4 regions of the Pseudomonas sp. AB39(2026) genome follow, and region 3 is predicted to be linked to each of the others. Evidence: riboswitches for the same ligand, from Rfam matches in the RefSeq annotation. Region 3 holds a riboswitch; each other region holds the start of a gene.
The links. A riboswitch is a leader RNA that binds a small molecule or an ion and turns the genes downstream of it on or off. The one in region 3 is predicted to bind cobalamin.

Region 1 (4,205 bases), 350 kb from region 3:
GGGCTGGGCGTTTAATGCGTCTGCGCTACCCTCTCTCTATCCTGGCACCGGTACCTCAGACTGGGCAGGGCTCACGTCGATCAAACGCTCGAAGCTTCACACGCTATGCGTTGCAACTCCCCTGCCTTATCCAACCGGTAACGGTCATAGTCTGCGGCCAGCAGCAAGGTCCCGTTATAGTGAGCCGCAGCCTCCGCCCTCAGCGCTTCAAGGGTCAGGCCAGGCCGGCCAGTCACCTGGTAGCGCGGGCTGAAATGGGTTAATACCAGGTTAGGCAACCCAGCTGAGGCGGCAAAGCGGGCAACCGCCGCTGCACTGCTATGACCATGGTGTTCCTTCCCACGCGCTACCGCTTGGGTATAGGTTGCCTCGTGCACCAGCACCTGGGCCCCTTCGCAGGCATGCCTAAGTAGCGCGGGCTCTGCATTGTCCCCCGCCACTACGATGCACTGAGGCGGCTGCTCAAAGCGCAGGTAGGCTGTGGGTGTCAGTACTCGGCCCTGGTGGTGCACCGCTTCGCCTCGCATCAATGCCCCCCACGCTGGGCCTCGCGCTACCCCATCAGCCGCCAGCCGCGCAAGGTCCAACTGGGGGCGAGCGGCGGCTTCAGTAAAGCGGTAAGCATACGAAGGCACACGGTGAGCCAAGGGCGTGGCGCTCACGCTCAAGCCTGCATTGACCCATGGCGGGCCCGTTACCAGGCTTGGTGTGGCGTGAAAGCGCAAGGGAAACGGCACGTGTGTTTCGGTGAGATCAAACGTACTGAGCAACCAGGCCTTGATACCGGCCGGGCCAATGATGTCCAGAGGCTGGGTACGCCCCTGCAGGCCGGCGCTGGCCAGCAGCCCAGGCAATCCATAACAGTGGTCCCCATGCACGTGGGTGATGAAGATCCCGCTCAACTGGCGCAGGGACAAGGGCGTACGCAGCAGCCGGTGCTGTGTACCTTCGCCACAGTCAACCAAGTACCAGGCCTTGCCTTGGCTTGCCAGTATCGCCAGGCCACTGACGTTGCGCGCCCGGGTGGGGGTGCCAGAGGAGGTGCCAAGAAACATCAGTTCCATCAGAGGTCCTTTCAAAAGCGTTGGGCCATGAAACCACATTCGATGCCCGCGCCGCCCGCTCCGTGAGCGTTGGTGTTCAAACAGGGGCGGCTGACGTGCTTAGACCCCATGGCCCACGGCAAGCATCCAGCCAGTGCCTGGCCTGCACAGGGCGCAATTTTCCTGAACTTTGCTTGCCTTGGCGCTTTCCCAAAACCATGGCGCCCAGCAAAGGGCCACCTTCCCACCTTTCTACAGGAGCTCATATGAGCAGCAAACGCGTACTGATCATCACTTCCAACACCGGCATCGAGCGCGACGAGCTGGTCAAACCCCTGGAAGCTCTCAAGGGCGCTGGCCTAACCGTGACCCACGCGTCGGTCAAGGGCGGCACCACGCAGACCTTCGTACAGGACACTGAGAAAGACCGGACCGTGGAATCCACGGCAAAACTGGCAGACCTCAAGGCTGATGATTTTGACGCCTTGGTGATTCCTGGCGGTACCGTCAACGCTGACACCCTGCGCCAGGACAAAGATGCTCAGGCTTTGGTAAAGGCGTTCGCTGACGCAGGCAAAACCGTTGCCGCAATCTGCCACGGCCCTTGGCTGCTGATCGATTCAGGCGTGATCGAAGGCAAGACTCTAACGTCTTACCCTAGCGTGAAAACTGACCTGCTCAATGCCAAGGCGGCAGGGTGGGAAGACACTGAGGTATTCAAATGTGGTGCCAACGGCTGGACGCTAATCACGTCCCGCACCCCAGATGACCTGCCTGCATTTAATCAGGCCATTATCGAGGCGCTGCAAGCCGCGTAATAAAGCCCCGTATTCATTTGCCCGCGCAAGCGGGCTTTTTTAGGTTCTTCACGGATCACTGAGGACGTTATTGTCCAGACCCCGTGAAGAACTTTGTTTTTCCTGTTTGACGCTCCCTCGAGGGCATGCTTTGCTTACACCTTTCGTTCGGGTGCCCTTCACAGGGTGAAACGGGAAACCGGTGCGCCGCCAGGCCAGTCCGGTGCTGCCCCCGCAACGGTAAGCGAGCGCGCTTCATATCCACTGTGCCAGGCATGGGAAGGGGAAGCGGACCGTCAACACTACGGTGTTGCCCCTCGCAAGCCCGGAGACCGGCCCGACGGACATCATTGACACACCTGCGGTGGGCGGGCTGTCCGGCCCCGCCTTTGGCAGGGTTTCGGCGCCTGCCTGTCCTTTACCTGAGGGAAGCGCCATGTCCGCCCACGCTACAAGCCATCTCGTTGCTCAACCTGCTGCTACCCTCACCCAGCGTATTGCTGCGGCGTGCCTGGCCACCGTGTTAGGCGCTGGCTTGGTCTATTTTGCCGGGTTCTCCCACCTGCCTGCCGTGCACAATGCTGCACATGATACGCGCCATAGCGCTGCATTCCCTTGCCACTAAGGTGCTTGCCATGATTACACGTATTCTGCGCACCGCCGGCTTTGCGGGGTTGTTCGCGGCGCTGTTGCTGACGGTGATGCAAAGCCTGTGGCTTACGCCGCTGATTCATACGGCCGAAACCTATGAGCACGCAGCCCCTGCCGGCCATGAGCATGGAGGTGCCAACACCGCCGAGCACGTCCATGAAGAAGCCGCCTGGGAGCCTGAAGACGGCTGGCAGCGCGTGCTGTCCACCACCGGCGGCAACCTGGTGGTTGCCGTGGGCTTCGGGCTGATGCTGGCCGGGCTGTATACGCTGCGTGCGCCGGGCCGCACGGCTGAAGGGCTGCTCTGGGGCCTTGCCGGCTATGCTGTGTTTACCTTGGCGCCCACGTTGGGCCTTCCGCCGGAACTGCCAGGCACCGCTGCAGCCGACCTCGCTTCACGCCAGGTCTGGTGGGTCGGTACAGCGGCTTCCACTGCCGTGGCGCTGGCGCTGATGGTGTTTGCCCGGGGATGGCCCTTGAAGCTGGCTGGGGCTGTGCTGCTCGTGATCCCTCACCTGGTCGGCGCCCCTCAACCGGCCATCCATGAAAGCCTCGCGCCCGAGGCGCTGGAAGCCCAATTCCGCTGGGCAGCGCAGTTGACCAACGTGGCGTTCTGGTTGGCGCTCGGGAGTGCAACGGCCTGGCTGTTCCGCCGTTCGGCGCGGGCCTGATCACTGGTTATGGGGCATCCCTGGCTGGTCGCAGGGCTTGGCTGCCGCAGGGGCTGCCCTGTAGAGGTGTTGCAAGCGCTACTGGAACAGGCCCTTGCCCAAGTGGGCGCTACGCTATGTGACGTGCAGGGCATTGCCTCGCTGGACAGAAAATGCGGCGAACCTGGGCTGGTAGCCCTTGCAGTGAGTCAGGGCTTGCCGTTATCAGGCTACTCGGCCAGTGCCCTGGCGCCCTACGAGCCGCTGCTGAGCCACCGCTCATGGGTGAGCCTGCAACATACCGGTTGCCTTGGCCTGGCGGAAAGTGCCGCATTGGCCCATTGCGAGGCGCTCAGCCAGCGAACACCCAAGTTGTACCTGGCCAGGCTCTGTGCCAGCCATGCAACGGTCGCCCTGGCCATCGCAACATGAAATTTACTCAACCTTCATAGGCAGCCAACCTGCAATGACCGTCTATTTTATCGGCGCCGGCCCCGGCGATCCCGACCTGATCACTGTTAAAGGCTTGCGTCTGCTGCGTCAGTGCCCTGTGATCATTTATGCAGGCTCTCTAGTGCCCGAAGTATTACTGGAGGGCCATCGTGCAGAGCGTGTAATCAACAGTGCGGCGCTGGACCTGGAGGCCATCGTCCAGGAAATCGCCCAGGCCCACTCCCGTGGGCAGGATGTCGCACGCGTGCATTCTGGTGACCCTGGCCTCTACGGCGCCGTGGGTGAGCAGATCCGGCACCTGAGGGCCTTGGGCATACCGTTTGAAATTGTCCCGGGTGTGACAGCTGTCGCCGCATGTGCCGCGTTGTTGGAGGCAGAGCTCACTCTGCCAGGGGTGTCCCAGACTGTCATCCTCACGCGCTATGGTACGCGCTCCCCGATGCCCGCAGGCGAGGCCTTGGCGGATCTGGCGCGTCACCAAGCGACCATGGCCATTCATTTGGGGGTCAGCCACTTGCCGGCTATTGTGAACACCCTGATGCCCAGTTATGGAGTCGATTGTCCTGTTGCAGTGGTGCACAAAGCCACGTGGCCTGAGCAAGACTGGGTTA
Region 2 (4,205 bases), 990 kb from region 3:
GGAGGCAACACGCCTGCCGCTGGCTTCGACTGCAGTGGCCTGATCGGGTTTGTGTACCACGACGCGGCAGGCATCGCGTTGCCACGCACCACCCGTGACCTGATTGCCATGCATTCGCCCACCATCGACCGCAACGCCCTGCGTTCCGGCGACCTGGTATTTTTCTCGACGCAACGCAATGGGCAGGTGAGCCATGCCGGTATCTACGTGGGGGAAGGGCGGTTCGTTCACGCACCGCGCACCGGTGGTACGGTACGCCTGGAATACCTGAACAAACCGTATTGGCAGAAAGCCTACCTGGCTGCCAAGCGGGTGATCCAGCCAGAGCGCTTGGCACAAACAGCACTGCCATAACGGCCCTGGCTGGGCCTGGCCGCTATTACCGGGTCACACGCCATACCTTGTTGCCTACGTCGTCGGCGACCAGCAATCCGCCTTTGTTGTCGCCGACTACACCGACCGGGCGGCCCATGGCTTCTTCCTTGTCATTGAGAAAGCCCGTTAGCAGGTCCACGGGCTGGCCGCTTGGCATGCCGTCGGCAAAGGGGACGAACAACACCTTGTAGCCGCTATGTGGCTTGCGGTTCCAAGAGCCATGCTGGCCAATGAACGCGCCCTTATCAAAAGGTGCCGGCAGTTGGCCGGGCTGGGCGAAGGCTAAACCCAGGGAGGCGGTATGGGGCCCTACCGCAAAATCAGGCGCAATCGCTTTTTGCACCATGTCCGGGTTTCCAGGTTCGACACGCACATCCACGTGCTGGCCGTAGTAACTGAACGGCCAGCCGTAGAACGCGCCGTCCTTTACAGAGGTGATGTAGTCCGGCACCAGGTCGCTGCCGATCTCGTCCCGTTCATTTACGGCTGTCCAAAGCTTGCCAGACGTGGGCTCCCAGGCGAGGCCATTGGGGTTGCGCAAGCCGCTGGCAAACAGGCGCTTTTGCCCAGTGGCAAGGTCCACTTCCCAAATGGCGGCGCGGCCTTGCTCATTGTCCAGGCCATTCTCGGCCACGTTGCTGTTGGAACCCACGGTCGCGTACAGCTTCTTGCCATCGCGGCTGGCAATGATGTTCTTGGTCCAGTGATGGTTGATCGTGCCGGCGGGCAGGTCGGTGACGGTCTGGGCGTCGCTGTCCAGGTGAGTGGCGCCTGGGGTGTAGTTGAAGCGCAGAATCTTGTCCGTGTCTGCTACGTACAGGTTCTGGCCCACCAACGCCATGCCGAAAGGCGAATTGAGGTTTTGCAGGAACACTTCATGGGTTTCCGCTGCGCCGTCGCCATCCTTGTCGCGCAATAGCACGATGCGGTTCGGGCTGGGCACGGCCGCCCCGGCACGCCCCATGACTTTCTCCATCACCCACCCTCGAATCCCTTTGGTGTCGTCGGGTTTGGGTGGCGCGTTGGTTTCTGCTACCAACACATCGCCATTGGGCAATACGTACAGCCAGCGGGGGTGGTTGAGCCCCTCAGCGAAGGCCTTCACCTGGGTGCCGGGCGCAGCCTTGGGCTTGGCGCCCTGGGGCCAACCCACGGCCGGGGCAATATTGACAGTGGGGATCAGGGTCTTGTTGGGTTCGGGGAGTTTAGGTGAAGGGCCTGTACCATCGGCCACTTGCAGTTTCGAGCTTTCGCCGCACGCCGCCACGCTGGCGGCAAGTACAACGGTTAAGGCAAGGCGGGACATGTGCATGGTGTGCTTCCTGGCAGCCGGGTTGTGTACCGTAGAGGCAGCGAGGCGGTGGAGGTTCAACATGTTTAATTGACGCTGTTGGGCCAACCCCTTACCCTGCGCGATTGTTTCAGGTGCCCCGGCCACCTTCGCGCGCCAGGGTGAAACAGGGAAGCCGGTGAGCCTAGGGCAAGGCCGGCGCTGCCCCCGCAACGGTAAGTGAGTGAACACCGCCGCACAGGCCACTGGGATAACCGGGAAGGCGCGCCGGTGGGGTATAACGGCCCCCTCACAAGCCCGGAGACCGGCCTGAAACCTTATCGGGCGAGCGATGCAACCCGCCTTATTACAGTACAGATCGCCGTGCGGGTGAGCGCGGCATCCACGCCATGCTTCCCCGTAGGGCTGAGGCATAGCGTCGGTGCGCACCCGCCAGTGACCGCAGTGAAGGACCTGGCAGCACATGAACGACACTCCCGAGCGTGACGAACGCCACCAGGCCCGTATGGTGCGCAAGAAGGCTGTAATGGACGCCCGTATTGCCGCCTCCCCTGACGAGCGCGGCCTGCTGTTGGTGCTGACCGGAAATGGCAAAGGTAAAAGCAGCTCCGGTTTTGGCATGTTGGCCCGCGCCATGGGCCATGGCATGCGCTGCGGGGTGGTGCAGTTCATCAAGGGGCGCAACTCCACGGGCGAGGAGGCGTTCTTCCGCCGCTTTCCAGAGGAGGTCAGCTTTCATGTGATGGGGGAAGGCTTTACCTGGGAGACCCAGGATCGCCAACGTGACATTGCCGCCGCTGAGGCCGCCTGGGCAGTTGCTAAAGGCTTGCTGGCCGACCCTGCCGTGGATTTCGTGCTGCTTGATGAGCTCAATATCGCCCTCAAGCATGGCTACCTGGATGTGAACGCCGTGTTAGCGGACCTTCAGGCGCGCCCACCCTTGCAACATGCCATCGTTACAGGCCGTACGGCCCGCCCGGAATTGCTGGAGGCGGCTGACACGGTCAGCGAAATCGGCGTGGTCAAACACGCCTTTAAGGCAGGTATCAAGGCACAAAAGGGTATCGAGTGGTGAGTACAGCCCGGCACTGTCCTGCAGTACTCATCGCCGCGCCTGCCTCTGGCCAGGGTAAAACCACGGTCACGGCCGCACTGGCGCGCCTGCATCGCAACCGCGGCCGCAAGGTACGCGTGTTCAAGTGTGGGCCAGATTTTCTCGACCCCATGATTCTCGAGCGTGCCAGCGACGCGCCGGTGTACCAGCTGGACCTGTGGATGGTAGGCGCAGCGCAAAGTCGCCGCCTGCTGTGGGAGGCGGCAGAAACGGCAGATCTGATCCTGATCGAAGGGGTGATGGGGCTGTTCGACGGCCTTCCCTCCAGTGCAGACCTGGCCATCGAACTGGGCGTGCCCGTGCTGGGCGTGATCGACGGTACGGCTATGGCTCAGACCTTCGGTGCGCTGGCCTTGGGTTTGGCCCGCTACCGGCCGGCGTTGTCCTTCGTGGGCGTGCTGGCCAACCGAGTGGGCAGCGAACGTCACAGCCAGCTGTTACGCGACAGCCTCACCGAAGGCCTGCGCTGGTTCGGTGGCTTGCCGCGTGAGCAGGCGATCAACTTGCCCAGCCGGCACCTGGGCCTGGTGCAGGCCAGCGAACTGGAAGACCTGGATCGCCGGCTCGATGCCGCAGCTCAGGCGCTGGCGGCCACCTGCGATGATGCGTTGCCACCCCCTGTGTGTTTCAGCCCCCCTGAGCCTGAGGCCCCGGCGCGGCTGTTGCAGGGCGTACGCGTTGCCATTGCCCGCGACCAAGCCTTCGCTTTCCTTTATAACGCCAACCTGGACGCACTTCGGGCCATGGGTGCCGAGCTGGTCTTCTTCTCGCCCTTGGTTGATGAGGGGCTGCCGCCGTGCGACAGCCTTTACCTGCCGGGCGGCTACCCGGAGTTGCATCACCATCAGCTGGCCGCCAATACCCCGATGCTGGAGGCGATTCGCGGGCACCATCGTGCAGATAAACCGCTGTTGGCCGAATGCGGTGGCATGCTGTACCTGCTGGACGGGCTGACCAGTGTGGAAGGCGAACGCGCCAGCCTTCTTGGGCTGATGCCTGGCGAGGCGGTGCTACAAAAACGCCTGGCTGCACTGGCCTTGCAGGACGTGCAGCTGGATGAGGGGTGCCTGAGAGGGCACACCTACCACCATTCCCTGACCACATCGCCTTGGGCACCTACTACCCGTGGCCGCAGCCCTAACGGCGGGCGAGGTGCCGAGGCGATCTACCGCGTGGGCCGGCTAACGGCCTCCTATGTGCATTTCTACTTTCCGTCCAACCTTGCCGCCAGCGCGGCGTTGCTTCGCCCCGCTGAGGTGGCAGCATGAGCGAGCACGCCTACAGCGACGCGGAGAAAGCAGCCGTGTACCGCGCCATTGCCGAACGGCGGGACATGCGCCATTTCATAGGCGGGGAGGTAGCGCCTGACGTATTGCAACGCCTGCTGCTGGCGGCTCACCAGGCGCCAAGCGTAGGGCTGATGCA
Region 3 (4,205 bases):
CGGTCAATCTGGCCAGACACACGTGGGCGCACCTGCACAGTTTCCGGCGCTTCCAGGCGGCCTGTGAACTCGTCCCACTCGTTCACGGGCTGGTCCAGCACTTCAGCCACGCTCACCTTGGGAGCCTGAGGCGCCTGTGCGGTCTCTGGCGCCTTGCTGCAGGCGGCAAGCACCGCAAGCGCCAGTACCGCAAGAGGGTAGTGCAAAGGTTTGAATGACTGTTCCAAAGGAGGCCCGCCCAGTTTGTTTATCAGGAATGGAGCGGATCATGGCCGGGCGCGGGACTATCGACGAATCGAATGGTTCGAAGATAACTATCAGTCACAATGATTCAGATTGTGAAAGGGTGTCTTTCCGGGTTAAGAACAATAGGTACAACGCTGAACCCTGTTATGGGACCAGGCAACGCCTTGGCATAAAGCTCCCATGGTCTGCTGTGATTACGCCGGGAACCCCTTCGCAACATCCAGCGCCCATTCCATAAACATCCTCACTGCTGGCAATCGCTCCCGGCCAGGCAGGCAACTTAGCCGATAGGTCGCCGCAGGCAGGCGCAGGTGTGGCAGGTAAGGTTGTAGCAACCCTTTATTCACACTGTCCGCTACCAGCACGTCACTGGCCAGCACCAGCCCATGGCCGGAAATGGCGGCCAGCAGCCCATGCTGCTCATCGGCATAGGAGCGGCGCCCAGGGCGAGACAGCCAATGCGGGTGTTGGGCGAGGGCGCACCATTGAGGCCAGTCCGGGGTACCCGGCACGCTACTGGCCCAAGGCATGTCAATCAGCACTGGCGCTTGGGCCACGGAGGGGGACCAGCCGTGGGGGGTATACACGGCAAAATGTTCTTCCAATAGCGTGACCTGGTGCAGGTCCGGCTCTGGGCGAAAGGTGGCGCGTATCGCCAGGTGCACCGACGCGTCTCGCGCTAAGTCGGTCAGTGCGTCGGACGTTTCGACCCTCACATTCACGTGCGGGCAGCGGGCGTAGAAGTCGCCCAGTCGCGGAATCAGCCACAAGCTGGCGAACGCTGGGGTCGTGGTAATGACCAGCGTATTGGAGGCTTCGTCTGGCAAGAGAGGCTGCACAGCAGCGTGTATTCCGGCGAACGCCTGGTGCAGCCCGGCCTGCAGGCACCGGCCGGTTTCGCTTAGCCGTACCCCTTGGCCGGTCCGTTCGAACAGCAGCGTGCCCAGCCATTGCTCCAGGGACTTGATTTGATGGGAAATAGCCGCCGGTGTGACGCTCAGCTCATCGGCTGCAGCAGCAAAGCTGCCCAAGCGGGCGGCGGATTCGAAGGCGCGCAGGGCAGTGAGGGGAAGCTGGGCAAACACTCGTTAGCCTCGTTAAGGGTGGCTTAAATCTACTGGCTTGCACGCACGGCCTCAAGCCATGAAACTCAATGCCCTGTTCAAGGAGCTTTTGTCATGCAAGGCGTACCCCGCAAGGTCCTTCAAGCCGTGCTGTACGAAGCCGGCGCGCTGGTGTTCGTGGCCCCTGCGCTGGCCGCTGTGTTCGGGCAGGGCATGGGGCACTCTACGGTGCTATCGGTGGTACTCAGTGCCGTAGCCTTAGGCTGGAACATGGTGTTCAACCACCTGTTCGAGGCGTTCGAGCGACGCCGGGGCTGGCGCGAGCGTACGCCCTTAAGGCGGCTGCTGCATGCCGTGGGGTTCGAAGGCGGCCTTGTGGTGATGCTCACGCCCATCATGGCGTATGGGTTGGGCGTTACGCTGGCCGTCGCATTTCTCGCTGACCTGGGGTTGTTCGCGTTCTTCTTCGTGTACGCCTATGGCTTCCAATGGATGTTCGACAAGGCCTTCGGGCTGCCAGTGCAGCCAGCCGCCGGGCATACGGCGCACGCCACCCTTGATTGACCTTGCACCTGGCACTGCGTAGGCTTGCCCCTTCGAGGTGCTTTGCCGGGAATGAGTTCTCCGGCAAGGCTAAGATGGGAACGCGGTAACAAGCCGCGGCTGCCCCCGCAACTGTGAACGGAAAAGCTTGGCCGATGCCACTGCGCACTGCGCGGGAAGGCGCCAGGCCGCTACAGTCCCTTTGGCCTGTGGCGCCGTGAGCCAGGAGACCTGCCTCGTGCCGATTTTTCCATTCAACCGGGCGGGGTGATCCGGTGCGAACCTGCTCGCAGGCCTTGCCTGCAGTGCTTTCGCGCCTGTCCGCCGTCATGTCAGGGGCACCCATGAAAACGCTCAGCAAACTTCCCGTTACCATCGTCACCGGCTTTCTGGGCTCGGGCAAAACCACCTTGCTCCGCCATATACTCGACAACGCCGAAGGCCGTCGCATTGCCGTGATCGTCAACGAATTCGGCGAGCTGGGCATCGATGGTGACCTGCTCAAGCAATGCAGCATCGGCTGTACTGAAGAAGAAGCCGTAGGGCGCGTGTTTGAGCTGGCCAATGGCTGCCTGTGCTGCACGGTACAGGAAGAGTTCTTCCCCGTGATGCGCGAGCTCGTACAGCGCCGGGGCACCCTGGACCACATCCTGATCGAAACCAGCGGCCTTGCTTTGCCAAAGCCGTTGGTGCAAGCGTTCCAATGGCCGGAAATCCGCAATGCCTGCACGGTAGACGCGGTGATCACTGTGGTGGATGCGCCAGCGGTGCTGGCCGGCACCTTTGCAGCGTTCCCGGATGCGGTCGATGCCCAGCGCAAGCAAGACCCCAACCTGGACCACGAATCCCCGCTGCATGAGTTGTTCGAGGACCAGCTGGCAAGCGCTGACCTGGTTATCCTGAACAAAGTGGACCTGATCGACGCCGCCGGCCTGGAACGCGTACGTGCCGAGGTGAGCGAAGAACTGCCTGCGGCTGTAAAAGTGGTAGAGGCTAGCGCGGGCCAGCTGCCGATTGCCGTGCTGCTGGGCCTGGGAGCCGAGTCCGAAGCCCATATCGACAGCCGGCTCACCCACCACGACACGCACCATGACGGCGAGGAAGCCGACCATGACCACGACGCTTTCGACTCCATCTGGGTCGAGCTACCTGAAGCGCCAGAAGCGGTGCTGATGGCGGCCCTGAGTGAAGTCGTAAAGCGCCACGACATTCTGCGCGTAAAAGGCTTCGCCGCTATTCCGGCCAAACCCATGCGCTTGCTGGTGCAGGGTGTTGGTAGCCGCTTTGACCGCCATTTCGACCGCCCCTGGGCAGCAGGCGAAGCGCGCATAAGCCGCCTGGTGCTCATTGGCCAGAACCTGGATGGCGAGCTGTTGCGCGCTGAATTGAACACCGCATTGCAAGGCTGACCCAATGCACCTGCTGCGCACCCAGCCCGGTGGCTTCGTCCCCGATGACAGCATTGCCGACCTGGGCCAGAGCCCAGCGGACCTAGTGATCCTGTGCAGCGGTGATTCCCACTTGGCGCTGCTGGCCGAAGCCGCCAGGCACCTGCCGGCAGACTATCCCAGCTTGCGCCTGGCCAATCCCATGCAGGTACAGAACCACGCTTCTGTAGACCTGTACGTGGACCAGGTGCTGCGCCATGCCAAGCTCATCGTGCTGTCGTTGCACGGTGGCGCCAGTTATTGGCGCTACGGTGTGGAGCAGTTGTTGCAGCTGGCCGAGCAGGGCGTGCAACTGGTGATGGTGCCAGGTGATGACCGGCCAGACCCTGAGCTGAGTGCGCTGAGTACGGTGCCTGGCGAGGTAACCAATAACATCTGGCAGTACCTGCGCCAGGGGGCAATGGGCAATGCCCATTCGCTGTATGGTTACCTGGCCGCCGAGCTGTTTCCGAGTGTGCTTGAGCGGCCCATGCCCTGGCAGCCACCAGCGGCCCTGCCCCGTGTCAGCCTTTACCAGCCAGGTTCGGCCACGGCTACGCTTGAGCAGTGGAAGGCCAGGTGGGCCGCTGGGGCGCCTGTAGTGCCCTTGGTGTTCTACCGCTCCCATCTGCAGGCGGCCAATACTGGATTCATCGATACTTTTTGCACGGTACTGGCCGATGCCGGCCTGAACCCGATGCCGGTGGCGGTCGCCAGCCTCAAGGACCCGGAGTGCCTGGCGCAGTTACAGGGCTGGATGGACGAGGTCGAGGCGGCCCTGGTCATTAATACTACGGGGTTCGCGCTGGCCAGCCCGGACGCGCCCAAGCAACGCCCACTGCGGCGCGACATCCCCGTGATCCAGGCCATCTGTGCCCAGGATAACCAGCCGATGTGGGAAAGCAGCGCCCAAGGCCTGGGCGCG
Region 4 (4,205 bases), 110 kb from region 3:
ACGCCGTGAGGGCGTTGAACAGTTGGGAGCTGGCAATGCCTGCCAGGATGATCAGCCCTGCGCTGCCACTGGCGCGCGACGCGCGGGCCAGCACGATAACCAGGGTAAAGGCCAGCAGTGCCCCGAGAAATGACCCTACTGATAGTGAGATCAAGCCACCGCCGATACCCAGTACCGATACCAGCACCGCGCCGGTAGACGCGCCGGCCGAAATGCCCAGTAGGTAGGGCTCGGCCAGGGGGTTGCGTAATAACGCTTGCAGTATCACCCCGCAGATGGCCAGGCCTGCGCCACAGGCAGCCGCTACCAAGGCGCGTGGCAGGCGGTAATTCCACACAATACCCACGTCGATGGGGTCCAGCGGGTAATGAGCCCCGGCCAACTGGTTGGCCAATACCTTCAGCACCTGGCCAAACGGCAGGGCTGTTTCGCCCATGGCCGTGGCAGCCAGTAGCGCCCCAGACAGCAGCAGGAGGCTCCACCCCCAACCTGGCCTCATGGGCGGTAGTGCTCCCGGGCTTCGGCCAGCTGTTCGATACCGTCGAACAGGCGGGTACTGGCCTGTAACGCATCGGCGTCAACGATCAGGATGCGATCATGCTTGACGGCGTCCATGTTGCGTGTGACTGGGTCGCTTTTGAGAAACGCCAGCTTCTTCTGGTAGTCGTCGGCCGGGAAGCGGCGACGCTCCATACGTGCGATCACGATAAAGTCGGGGTTGGCCTTGGCCAAAGTTTCCCAGCCCACGGTCGGCCATTCTTCAGTGGACGTGACCACGTTGCGTATCCCCACGGCGTTGAGCAGGTAATCGGCCACGCCTTGCTGGCCAGCCACGAAGGGGTCTGTGGCCAGGGCTGCGCTGGAGAACCACACCACCGCCGTAGGTGCTTTGACGGCGCTGGCCTGGGCACGTGCCGCCGCGCGCGCAAGCCGTGCCTTGTAATCCGCCACCAAGGCTTGGCCACGGTGGTCCACGTCGAAGATTTTTGCCAGCTCAAGCACGCTGGTGTAGAGCGTGTTGATATCAAAAGCTTGCAAGCGCGTACCGTCTGCGCCTTTGAGGTTGTCCTTGCCGACACAGTCGGAGGGCATCAGGTAGGTAGGGATGTTGAGGTCGTGGAACTGCTCTCGCGTACCTACCGCGCCTTGGGGGCCGACCATCCATTCGAACTGAACCGCTACCAGCTGGGGGCGCTTGCCAATGACGGCTTCGAAGCTGGGCTCGTTGTTGGCCAGGCGTTCCACCTTGGCATTTAGGGCGGCATATTCAGGCTTAACCGCATCGAACCACAGGGACGTGCCCACCAGGCGATCACCCAAGCCCAATGCGTAGAACAGCTCCGTTCCGGCCTGGCCGATGGTGACCGCACGCACCGGTGCCTGGTCGAACGTTAGAGCCTTGCCGCAGTTCTGCACGGTGAGTGGGTACTGGGTAGGGGCTGCCAGAGCGGATGTGGCAATGCTTGCCAACAAGGCAAGGGCAGGATAGGCAGGCAGTTTCACAGGCAAACGCTCCTGAAAGGGCAGAGGGGGCGCAGTGCAAAAAAGACCTGCCCGCAAGCGCTGCCTGGCCAGGGGCGGGCGCACGGGGGTGCCTTTTCCGGACACCCCGCCGGTAAGTGATTGATTAGGCTGTGGACGAAAGGTCGGCAAGCGTAGCCAGCTGTCGTGCACAGCTTAAGGCCGGCAGGTCTCCTGACTGGCGTTTCCCCGCCGCCCCAGCCTTCCCAGGCAAAGCCCAGTGGCATGTATGGAGCAGGCTCGGCGCCTACAGTTGCGGGGGCAGTTCCGTTTTGGGCCTGAGCCCTTCGGATTCCCTGTTAGTTCCTTTCGGAAACCGGCGCCGGAATAGTAAACCATTGCGGTGTATTGGCAACCCGGCCAGGGCAATGGTCATACAAAGCCTGGGGCCAAACCGGTATCATGGCCCAGCCGACATCGGCACGCATTGAGCGAGAGGGTAGTAACGGCTATGCATCAGCACTTCTGCCTTGAGGGCGGCGGGGAATGTGGCGAACGGCTGCGCGCCTTGGACTGGGCCCACAGTGCCCTTGGCCCGGTGGCTCAATGGCCGCTGTCCCTGAAAACGGCCGTGCAGATCGTGCTCAGCTCGCAGTTTCCCATGATGGTGCATTGGGGGCCGGCGCTTATTACCTTCTACAACGATGCCTACGCGCCCAGCCTGGGCCATAAGCACCCTGGCCACCTTGGGCAGCCCGCCCGGGAATGGTGGGCCGAGATGTGGGACCAGCTCACGCCTATTTTCGATCAGGTTCTAGGGGGGCAAGCGTTTTACGTGGAGGACGCTCGCTACACGCCCGACCGCGATGGCGTGGCCGAAGAAGCGTTCTTCACCCATTGCCACAGCCCCCTGTGGGATGACAACGGCAAGGTGGCCGGCATCTTTCTGGTAGTGACCGAAACCACACGGGGTATTCTGGCCGAGCGGCGCCTTAAGGAGCTGAACGCTCACCTTGAAGGGGTGGTGGCCGAACGCACCGAAGACCGCAACGCTTTGTGGCAGCTGTCCCAGGACCTGATGCTGCGCTGCACCGTAGAAGGCGTGATCACGGCGGTCAACCCGGCCTGGACCCAACTGTTGGGCTGGACAGAGGCCGAGTTGCTGGGCAACACCCTGTTCGCCTTCATACATGACCACGATCAGGTGAGCACGGCCCAGGAAGCTCGTGACCTGGGTAATGGCATGGAATACTCACGGCTGGACAACCGCTACCGGCACAAGGATGGCAGTTACCGCTGGATCAGTTGGTCCAGCCGCGCAGGTGATGGCGTGATCAACGCTGTAGGCCGCGACATCACCCAGGACAAGCAACGCATCGAAGCCCTGGCCGCTGCCGAAGAGGCCATGCGGCAATCACAGAAAATGGAAGCCGTAGGTCAGTTGACCGGTGGTGTAGCCCATGACTTCAACAACCTGCTGACCATTATTCGGTCGTCAGTGGACTTTCTCAAACGTCCCGCGCTGAGCGAAGAGCGGCGGCAGCGCTACCTTACGGCTGTCTCCGATACTGTGGAGCGTGCCAGCAAGCTCACGGCCCAGCTTCTGGCCTTCGCCAGGCGGCAGGCGCTCAAGCCTGAAGTGTTCGAGGTGGGCGCCAAGTTGCATGCCCTGGCGGACATGCTCAACACCCTGATGGGCGCCCGTATTACCGTTATCACCGAGCTGCCCGTCACGGCCTGTTTCATCGAAGCCGATACCAATCAGTTTGAAACGGCCCTAATCAACCTGGCGGTCAATGCACGAGATGCCATGGACGGTGCGGGCACGCTTATTGTGGAGTTGCGCCACGGCGTTCCGCTGCCAGCGATTCGCGGCCATGCCCCGGCCGCCGGCCCCTTTGCCGAAATTGCCCTGACTGACACGGGCGAGGGGATTTCGGACGATACGGTGGCCCGTATTTTCGAGCCGTTTTTCACCACCAAGCAGGTAGGCAAAGGGACTGGGCTGGGGCTCTCCCAAGTATTCGGGTTTGCCAAACAGTCGGGCGGTGATGTCACGGTGACCAGTGTTGTGGGCCAGGGCGCACGTTTTAGCCTGTACCTGCCGGAAGTCCAGGTGCAGGTGGCGCCGTATACCCCTGTGCCAACCGTAACGCAAGCGGCTCTGGGCACGGGGCAGCGCGTGCTCGTGGTGGAGGACAATATCGAGGTGGGCCGCTTTGCCACCCAGATGCTAGAAGACCTGGGCTACTCCCCTACGTGGGCCGTGAATGCCGAAGACGCAGTGGCCCTGCTGGGCCAGCACGGTGCCGGCTTCGATGTGGTGTTCTCTGATGTGGTGATGCCGGGCATGGGCGGCATCGAGCTGGCCAAATGGCTGGTGTCGAACTTGCCACAGCTTCCCGTGGTGCTGGCCACCGGGTACAGCCATGCGCTGGCCCTGGGCGGTGCTCAGGGCATCGAGCTGCTGCACAAGCCTTACTCCACTGAAGAGCTGGGCCAGGTGCTCAAACGGGTGATCACCAAGGCCTGAAACTTTCCTGCACGGCGCGTACCCAATGGCCAGGTAGCGGCCCAAGGCGCAACGCCTGCCTGCTGTGTCTGCCTCCTTCTGCCAAGGTACGTTCCATGATTGCTCGATGGCGCTGGGCCGCGCGTCAACTGACCAAGCGCCTATGGTTCCGGGCCAGCCTGTTCTCCCTGGTCGGTGTAGCGACCGCGCTGCTGGCGATCCTGTTCAGGGA

Region 1: it holds a riboswitch for cobalamin, as region 3 does, so the genes downstream of both, ACSAMW_RS03405 (CbtB domain-containing protein) here and cobW (cobalamin biosynthesis protein CobW) in region 3, are expected to answer to the same signal.
Region 2: it holds a riboswitch for cobalamin, as region 3 does, so the genes downstream of both, cobO (cob(I)yrinic acid a,c-diamide adenosyltransferase) here and cobW (cobalamin biosynthesis protein CobW) in region 3, are expected to answer to the same signal.
Region 4: it holds a riboswitch for cobalamin, as region 3 does, so the genes downstream of both, ACSAMW_RS01335 (ABC transporter substrate-binding protein) here and cobW (cobalamin biosynthesis protein CobW) in region 3, are expected to answer to the same signal.

What each region holds. Positions count from the first base shown of each region.
Region 1 is NZ_CP195212.1:770,750-774,954, forward strand. Features, by position in the region: gene ACSAMW_RS03395 (MBL fold metallo-hydrolase) at 81-1,064, opposite strand; gene ACSAMW_RS03400 (type 1 glutamine amidotransferase domain-containing protein) at 1,310-1,861, shown strand; cobalamin riboswitch at 1,994-2,195, shown strand; gene ACSAMW_RS03405 (CbtB domain-containing protein) at 2,277-2,465, shown strand; gene ACSAMW_RS03410 (CbtA family protein) at 2,476-3,162, shown strand; gene ACSAMW_RS03415 (cobalamin biosynthesis protein) at 3,172-3,573, shown strand; gene cobM (precorrin-4 C(11)-methyltransferase) at 3,608-4,205, shown strand, end outside.
Region 2 is NZ_CP195212.1:1,415,834-1,420,038, reverse strand. Features, by position in the region: gene ACSAMW_RS06145 (C40 family peptidase) at 1-354, shown strand, start outside; gene ACSAMW_RS06140 (PQQ-dependent sugar dehydrogenase) at 380-1,687, opposite strand; cobalamin riboswitch at 1,782-1,993, shown strand; gene cobO (cob(I)yrinic acid a,c-diamide adenosyltransferase) at 2,130-2,741, shown strand; gene ACSAMW_RS06130 (cobyrinic acid a,c-diamide synthase CobB) at 2,738-4,048, shown strand; gene bluB (5,6-dimethylbenzimidazole synthase) at 4,045-4,205, shown strand, end outside.
Region 3 is NZ_CP195212.1:424,758-428,962, forward strand. Features, by position in the region: gene mexE (multidrug efflux RND transporter periplasmic adaptor subunit MexE) at 1-227, opposite strand, end outside; gene ACSAMW_RS01820 (LysR substrate-binding domain-containing protein) at 441-1,331, opposite strand; gene ACSAMW_RS01825 (PACE efflux transporter) at 1,425-1,874, shown strand; cobalamin riboswitch at 1,893-2,106, shown strand; gene cobW (cobalamin biosynthesis protein CobW) at 2,198-3,262, shown strand; gene cobN (cobaltochelatase subunit CobN) at 3,267-4,205, shown strand, end outside.
Region 4 is NZ_CP195212.1:312,933-317,137, forward strand. Features, by position in the region: gene ACSAMW_RS01330 (FecCD family ABC transporter permease) at 1-499, opposite strand, end outside; gene ACSAMW_RS01335 (ABC transporter substrate-binding protein) at 496-1,503, opposite strand; cobalamin riboswitch at 1,669-1,857, opposite strand; gene ACSAMW_RS01340 (hybrid sensor histidine kinase/response regulator) at 1,973-3,994, shown strand; gene ACSAMW_RS01345 (DUF2254 domain-containing protein) at 4,090-4,205, shown strand, end outside.